Microbispora hainanensis: one gene and its partner. The protein of the gene in region 1 interacts with the protein of each later gene in a pairwise test. Links are inferred from orthologs where the notes say so. Each region holds a gene or a part of one and is shown on either strand. Other genes may lie near its edges.

Region 1 (4,347 bases):
TCGTCCAGGCGTGCGAGCCAGGTGGCCAGGCGCTCCACGGGCACCTCGAACTCGGGGTTGAGGTCCACGAACTCGCGCAGCCGCTCCGCGAGCCAGCCGACGCTGACCTCCTCCTCGCCGCGACGCTCGACGAGCTCCTCGATCCCCCTGTCGGTGAAGTACATGCCTCGCTCCAGTGAGCTCCAGTGAATGGTCTGATCATGGAGAGAGGTCCCCCACGGGCGTGGGGGACCTCCTCAGTGGTACGGGATCCTCGCTCAGCCGAAGATCTCGTCCAGGATGCCGTGCAGTTCCTCGTCGTGCTTGGCGTGCGAGCCGACGGCCGGCGAGGAGTTCGGCGTACGCGAGACCCGGCGGAAGGTGCGGCCCCCGAGCAGGTCGGGCTTCTCCACGATCTTCAGGCTGAGGTAGGGCCACGGACCCATGTTGACGGGCTCGTCCTGCGCCCAGAGCAGCTCCGCGTCCGCGCTGTAGCGGGCCAGCTCGGCCTTGAGCGGGTTCTCCGGGAACGGGTAGAGGCGCTCCAGGCGGACCAGCGCCACGTCGTTCCTGCCCGACTTCTCGCGCCGCGCGAGCAGGTCGTAGTAGATCCTGCCCGAGCAGACCACGATCTTGCGGACCGCCGACGGGTCCACCGTCGAGTCGCCGATGACCGGTCGGAAGGCGCCGGAGGTGAACTCCGAGGTGGCCGAGGCCGCCGCCTTGAGCCGCAGCAGCGACTTGGGCGTGAACACGATCAGGGGCTTACGCCGCTCCGACAGCACCTGCCAGCGCAGCAGGTGGAAGTAGTTCGCCGGGGTGCTCGGCTGCGCCACCGTCATGTTGTCCTGCGCGCACAGCTGCAGGTAGCGCTCGATGCGGGCGGAGGAGTGGTCCGGGCCCTGACCCTCGTAGCCGTGCGGCAGCAGCAGCACGACCGAGGAGCGCTGACCCCACTTCTGCTCACCCGACGAGATGAACTCGTCGATGATCGACTGGGCGCCGTTGGCGAAGTCGCCGAACTGCGCCTCCCAGGCGACCAGGGCGTCCGGGCGGACCACGCTGTAGCCGTACTCGAAGCCCATCGCGGCGAACTCGCTGAGCAGCGAGTCGTACACGTAGAACTTCGTGGTGCCGTGGTTGAACGTCTTGAGCGGGGTGTGCTCCTCGCCGGTGACGCGGTCGACCAGCACGGCGTGACGCTGGCCGAAGGTGCCGCGGCGGGAGTCCTGACCGACCAGGCGGACCGGGTGGTCGTCGATGAGCAGCGAGCCGAACGCGAGCAGCTCACCGGTCGCCCAGTCGATCGCGTCCTCGGCGACCATCGTGCCGCGGCGCTGGATGACCGGGGCGAGACGCGGGTGGACGGTGAAGCCCTCGGGCAGGTTGAGCTGGGTGTCGATGACCCGCTTGACGACCTCCTCCGAGATCGCCGTCTTGGTGTCCTCGTGCGACCACGGGATCAGCTCGTCGGGCTCGGGGACCCGGACGGCACCGGGCGCCGGTGGATGCTTGACGGCCTCGCGGGTCTCGGTGAAGGCCCGCTCAAGCTGCTCCTGGTAGTCGCGCAGGGCCTGCTCGGCCTCCTCGACCGTGATGTCCCCGCGGCCGATGAGGGCCTCGGTGTACAGCTTGCGGGTCGAGCGCTTGGCGTCGATGAGGTCGTACATCAGCGGCTGCGTGAACGCCGGGTTGTCGCCCTCGTTGTGACCACGCCGCCGGTAGCAGACCATGTCGATGACGACGTCCTTGCGGAACGTCTGGCGGTACTCGTACGCGAGCCGGCCGACCCGCACGACCGCCTCGGGGTCGTCGCCGTTCACGTGGAAGATCGGCGCCTGGATCATGCGCGCGACGTCGGTGGCGTACACGCTCGACCGCGAGGACGCGGGGGAGGTGGTGAAGCCGACCTGGTTGTTGACCACGATGTGGACGGTGCCGCCGGTGCGGTAGCCGCGCAGCTGGGACAGGTGCAGGGTCTCGGCGACCACGCCCTGGCCGGCGAACGCCGCGTCGCCGTGGACGAGCACGGGCAGGACGGTGAAGCCCTCCTCGCCGCGCTCCAGCAGGTCCTGCTTGGCCCGGACCACGCCTTCGAGGACGGGGTCGACCGCCTCCAGGTGCGAGGGGTTCGCCACCACGGACGTGCTGATCGTGTTGCCCTCGGGCGTCGTGAAGTCGCCGCTCGCGCCGAGGTGGTACTTCACGTCGCCGGAGCCGTGCGCGCTGCGGGGGTCGATGTTGCCCTCGAACTCGCCGAAGATCTGGGCGTACGACTTGCCCACGATGTTGGCGAGCACGTTGAGCCGGCCGCGGTGGGCCATGCCGATGACGACCTCGTCAAGGTGCTCGGCCGCCGCGTAGCTGATCACCGAGTCGAGCAGCGGGATCAGCGACTCGCCGCCCTCGAGCGAGAACCGCTTCTGGCCGACGTACTTGGTCTGCAGGAAGGTCTCGAACGCCTCGGCGGTGTTGAGCCTGCGCAGGATGTTGAGCTGCTCCTCGCGGCTGGGCTTGGAATGCGGCCGCTCCACCCGCGCCTGGATCCAGGCCCGCTCCTCGGGGTTCTGGATGTGCATGTACTCGATGCCGATCGTGCGGCAGTACGAGTCGCGCAGCACGCCGAGGATGTCGCGCAGCTTCATCAGCGGCTTGCCGCCGAAGCCGCCCGTCGGGAACTCGCGCTCCAGGTCCCACAGCGTCAGGCCGTGCGACTGGATGTCGAGGTCCGGGTGCTTGCGCTGGCGATACTCCAGCGGGTCGGTGTCGGCCATGAGGTGGCCGCGGACCCGGTAGGCGTGGATGAGCTCCAGCACGCGCGCGGACTTGGCGACGTCGTCGTCGTGGGTGGCCGAGATGTCCTGGACCCAGCGCACCGGCTCGTAGGGGATGCGCAGCGACTGGAAGATCTCGTCGTAGAAGCCGTCGGCGCCGAGCAGGAGCTGGTGGATGCGGCGCAGGAAGTCGCCCGACTGGGCGCCCTGGATGATCCGGTGGTCGTAGGTGGACGTGAGCGTCATCACCTTGCTGATCGCGAGGCGGGACAGCGTCTCCGCCGAGGCGCCCTGGTATTCGGCGGGGTATTCCATCGCGCCGACGCCGATGATCGTGCCCTGGCCGGGCATCAGGCGCGGCACCGAGTGGACCGTGCCGATGGTGCCGGGGTTGGTCAGGGAGATCGTCGTGCCCTGGAAGTCCTCCACACCGAGCTTGCCCGCGCGGGCCTTGCGCACGATCTCCTCGTACGCCACCCAGAACTGGCGGAAGTCCATGGTCTCGGCCTGCTTGATCGAGGGCACCAGGAGCTGACGGGTGCCGTCGCTCTTCTGGACGTCGATCGCGAGGCCGAGCCCGACGTGCTCGGGCTTGACGAGGACCGGCTTGCCGTCCACCTCGGCGTACGAGTAGTTCATCTCAGGCATCGACTTGAGCGCCTGGACGATCGCGTAGCCGATGACGTGGGTGAAGGAGATCTTGCCGCCACGGCCGCGGGACAGGTGGTTGTTGATGACGATGCGGTTGTCGATCAGGAGCTTGGCGGGGACCGCGCGGACGCTCGTGGCCGTGGGGACGACCAGCGACGCCTCCATGTTGGCGGCGGTGCGCGCGGCGGCGCCGCGCAGCTTCTCCTCGACCGCGCCGGCGGGGGCCGGCTGCTTGGCGGGGGCCTGCTCCTTTGCGGGGGCCTTGGCCGCCGGCTTCGCCTGCGGCTTGGGCTGCGGAGGCGCCGTCTGCGGAGCCGGGCTCACCGGAGCGGGAGCCTCGGGCGCTGCCGTCGCCGTCGCGCCGTTCGCGACGGCGGCGGACTTGGACGGAGCGGGCTTGGCCGTCCCGTTGTAGTCAGCGAAGAAGTGCCACCAGGCCTGATCAACAGACTCTGGATCTTCGAGATACTTCTGGTACAACTCGTCGACAAGCCACTCATTTTGTCCAAAGCTTGCCAGCGGGTTTGACCGCGACGACTCAGACGACACGGCGGAAATCGCCCTCTTCCGCAGATCGGCGTTGATGTTTGGTGAACCTGTCCAAGGCTACTCGCCTCACACACCGACGTGCGCCCCGGCGGGTCGTAGGTCCCGGCCCATCCTCCCAGGATCGATAAAACAGGTCACGCGCGGATAGCCCGTCTGGGTGGTGAGGTGTCCCTTACCCCCTGGTCACAGCGGCTGGTCAGCCGATGAGCCGCGACTTGATCTGGATATCGGGAGCTATATCGGTCAGCATACCGGCAAGGTCGTCGGCCGCGGCGTGCAGCGCCTCGAGGGAGAGCGGTTCGAGGCGTTCCAGCAGGAAGAGCGCGTCCACCGTCTCCTCGGTGATCCTCGTCCTGACACACTGCCGCCAGTTCCAGCGCCGGCAGGTGACGCC
Region 2 (3,006 bases), 6.7 Mb from region 1 along the record:
GGGCGACGGCGACGCAGGCGATGGCGACCGTGGGGGCGAAGGCGGGCACGGACGCGAGGGCGGGGGCGACGACGGGTTCCGGCTTCCCCCGGCCGCGGCGGCGCTGGTGTCCCACGTGTGCCGGGAACGGACCGTCGGCGTGCTGCTGGCCCGGCTCGGCGGGCACGCCGCAGGCGTCTTCATCGGCGCCCGCCTCGTCACGGGCAAGGTCGGCTCGCGTCAGGTCCACGGGCGCAGCGCGGCGGGCGGGTGGTCGCAGCAGCGCTTCGCCCGGCGCAGGGACAAGCAGTCGTCCGAAGCGCTGCGGGCCGCCGCCGACGTGGCCGCCCGGGTGCTGCTGCCGAGGCTCGACGACCTGGAGGCAGTCGTGCTCGGCGGAGACCGGCGCTCGATCGACGAGATCAGGCGCGACCGCCGTCTCGCACCGCTGTTCGCCCTGGAGTCAGGCCCCTTCCTCACCGTGCCCGACCCCCGGATGCCGGTTCTGGAGGGTGCCCCCGCGCTGTTCCGCGCCGTACGGATCCGCCTGCTCGACCCCTGACGGCCGCGCGACGAAGGGGCGCGGGCGGGGTTTCGGCGCAGGCGATGGTGGACGGGGCGGCACTACACTTGAGCCCATGCGCACTCCCGATTGATCGCTCCCGGTGCCGATCCCGACCTCATCACCTACGGGAGTGTCCCCTTAATCATGATCATCGCAACCGATATCGAACTTCGCGCCGGCTCGCGCCTGCTCATCGAGGGCGCCTCGTTCCGGGTGAACCCGGGCGACAAGATCGGCCTGGTCGGCCGCAACGGCGCCGGCAAGACCACGCTCACCAAGGTCCTGGCGGGGGAGGGGCTGCCCGCCGCGGGCACGGTCACGATCTCCGGCAGCGTCGGCTATCTGCCGCAGGACCCCCGCACCGGCGACCTGAGCGTGCTGGCGCGCGACCGGATCCTGTCGGCCCGCGGCCTCGACGACGTGCTCCGCGAGCTGCGCGAGGCCGAGGCCGGGATGGCGGCCGACGACCAGCGCGTGCGCGACCGCGCGGTGCGCGCCTACGGCCGCCTGGAGGACCGCCTGCACGTTCTCGGCGGCTACGCGGCGGAGTCCGAGGCGGCCTCGATCGCGTCGAGCCTCGGGCTGCCCGACCGTGTCCTCGGCCAGCCGCTGGAGACCCTGTCCGGTGGTCAGCGACGGCGGGTGGAGCTGGCCCGGATTCTGTTCTCCGGAGCGGAGACTCTCCTGCTTGACGAGCCGACAAACCACCTCGATGCGGACTCGATCGGCTGGCTTCGTGATTTTTTGCGCTCGCACCAGGGCGGCTTGGTGATCATCAGCCATGACGTAAACCTTCTTGATGCGACGGTAAATCGGGTGCTCCATCTCGACGCGAACCGCTGCGTGATCGACACCTACAACGTCGGCTGGAAGGCCTATCTCGCCCAGCGGGAGACCGACGAGAAACGGCGAAAGCGCGAGCGGGCCAATGCCGAGCGGCAGGCGTCCGCGCTGCTTTCCCAGGCCGACCGCATGCGGGCGAAGGCCACCAAGGCCAAGGCGGCCCAGGACATGGAGCGGCGCGCCAGGCGGCTGCTGTCCGGCGTCGAGGGCGAGCGGCGCTCCGACCGCGTAGCCAAGCTCCGCTTCCCCGACCCCGCGCCCTGCGGGAAGACCCCCCTGACGGCCCGCGGCCTGTCCAAGTCGTACGGCTCGCTGGAGGTGTTCACCGACGTCGACGCCGCGGTCGACCGGGGCTCGCGGATCGTCATCCTGGGCCTGAACGGCGCGGGCAAGACCACCCTGCTGCGGCTGTTCGCAGGCATCGAGAAGCCCGACACCGGCGAGGTCGTGCCGGGCCACGGGCTCAAGCTCGGCTACTACGCTCAGGAGCACGAGACGCTCGATCCCGAGCGCACGGTCCTGGAGAACATGCGGTCCGCGGGGCCCGACCTGGCCGACGTCGACCTGCGCAAGGTGCTGGGGTCGTTCCTGTTCACCGGCGACGACGTGGACAAGCCCGCCGGGGTCCTGTCGGGCGGCGAGAAGACCCGTCTCGCCCTTGCGACGCTGGTGCTGTCGAGCGCCAACGTGCTGCTGCTCGACGAGCCCACCAACAACCTCGATCCGGCCTCCCGCGACCAGGTGCTGTCGGCCCTCGGCTCCTACACCGGCGCGATTGTGCTGGTCACGCACGACGAGGGCGCGGTCGAGGCGCTGAAGCCGGATAGGGTGATTCTGTTGCCAGACGGAGTAGAAGACGCATGGAGCGACGAATTTTCCGATCTTGTGGCGCTTGCCTGATCTTAATTTGAGCGGGTAGGGATCTTTTCCCGCGGAGTAGGTAGCCGATCCCGCCGAAATGACTGATCATGGGCTGAAGTAACGCTGCGGAAGTCTGGCACTACAGGAGGTACTCGTGGCCGAGACTCTGAAGAAGGGCACCCGGGTGACCGGGGCCGACCGGGAAAAGCTGGCCGCTGATCTTAAGAAGCGCTATTCCGCGGGTGAGAGCATCCGCGCTCTGGCTGCTTCCACCGGCCGGTCGTACGGGTTCATCCACCGCATCCTCAGCGAGTCCGGGGTGACTCTGCGCGGACGCGGCGGCGCGACCCGGGGCAAGTCCAAGCGCTAGAGATCCACCTCAAGACGCGCGACCGCAGCCGCTCGTTCCTGCTGGAGGAGCGGTCGCGTCCGACTCGCCAGAACGATATTCGGTAAGCTCGGGCGCGACCGCGGGATGAACAGGAGGGCGGACGTCCGGCACGGACGGTGCGCCGCACCGGACCGGCCGTGCGAGGCGACGTCGCTCCGCACCGGACGCAGGAGCAGGGCATGGCGGAAGCGGCAATGGGGGGGAATCTGGAGCACGCCCTTGGGACGGGCGAAGGCTCCGATGTGTCGACGATCTCGGCGGCCGCGCCGGCCGAGGTCGGACTGCGCTTCGAGGTGGACGGCGAGATCGCGACCGTCACTTTGGACCGGCCGGACAAGCGCAACGCGCAGACGTTCGCGACATGGTC

What was found. The genes of interacting proteins can lie anywhere in the genome.
Region 2: the proteins of OHB01_RS03595 (region 1) and OHB01_RS34375 interact in binary tests that used the Escherichia coli proteins (3 or more experiments, as listed by UniProt). The link is inferred for Microbispora hainanensis from one-to-one orthologs.

Annotation. Positions count from the first base shown.
Region 1 is NZ_CP108086.1:796,073-800,419, reverse strand. The notes cover bases 58-4,337. They hold OHB01_RS03595 (multifunctional oxoglutarate decarboxylase/oxoglutarate dehydrogenase thiamine pyrophosphate-binding subunit/dihydrolipoyllysine-residue succinyltransferase subunit), read right to left. Parts: upstream 3,954-4,337; coding sequence 258-3,953; downstream 58-257. Other genes in these bases: OHB01_RS03590 (B3/4 domain-containing protein), read right to left, coding at 4,150-4,337; OHB01_RS03600 (DUF6104 family protein), read right to left, coding at 58-164. Also shown: more of OHB01_RS03600, read right to left, coding at 1-57; more of OHB01_RS03590, read right to left, coding at 4,338-4,347. UniProt on the Escherichia coli protein: E1 component of the 2-oxoglutarate dehydrogenase (OGDH) complex which catalyzes the decarboxylation of 2-oxoglutarate, the first step in the conversion of 2-oxoglutarate to succinyl-CoA and CO(2).
Region 2 is NZ_CP108086.1:7,525,481-7,528,486, reverse strand. The notes cover bases 49-2,987. They hold OHB01_RS34375 (ABC-F family ATP-binding cassette domain-containing protein), read left to right. Parts: upstream 49-688; coding sequence 689-2,287; downstream 2,288-2,987. Other genes in these bases: OHB01_RS34365 (enoyl-CoA hydratase/isomerase family protein), read left to right, coding at 2,834-2,987; OHB01_RS34370 (helix-turn-helix domain-containing protein), read left to right, coding at 2,403-2,618; OHB01_RS34380 (acVLRF1 family peptidyl-tRNA hydrolase), read left to right, coding at 49-541. In the rest of the region: more of OHB01_RS34380, read left to right, coding at 1-48; more of OHB01_RS34365, read left to right, coding at 2,988-3,006. UniProt on the Escherichia coli protein: Genetic data indicate it may be involved in ribosome assembly or function.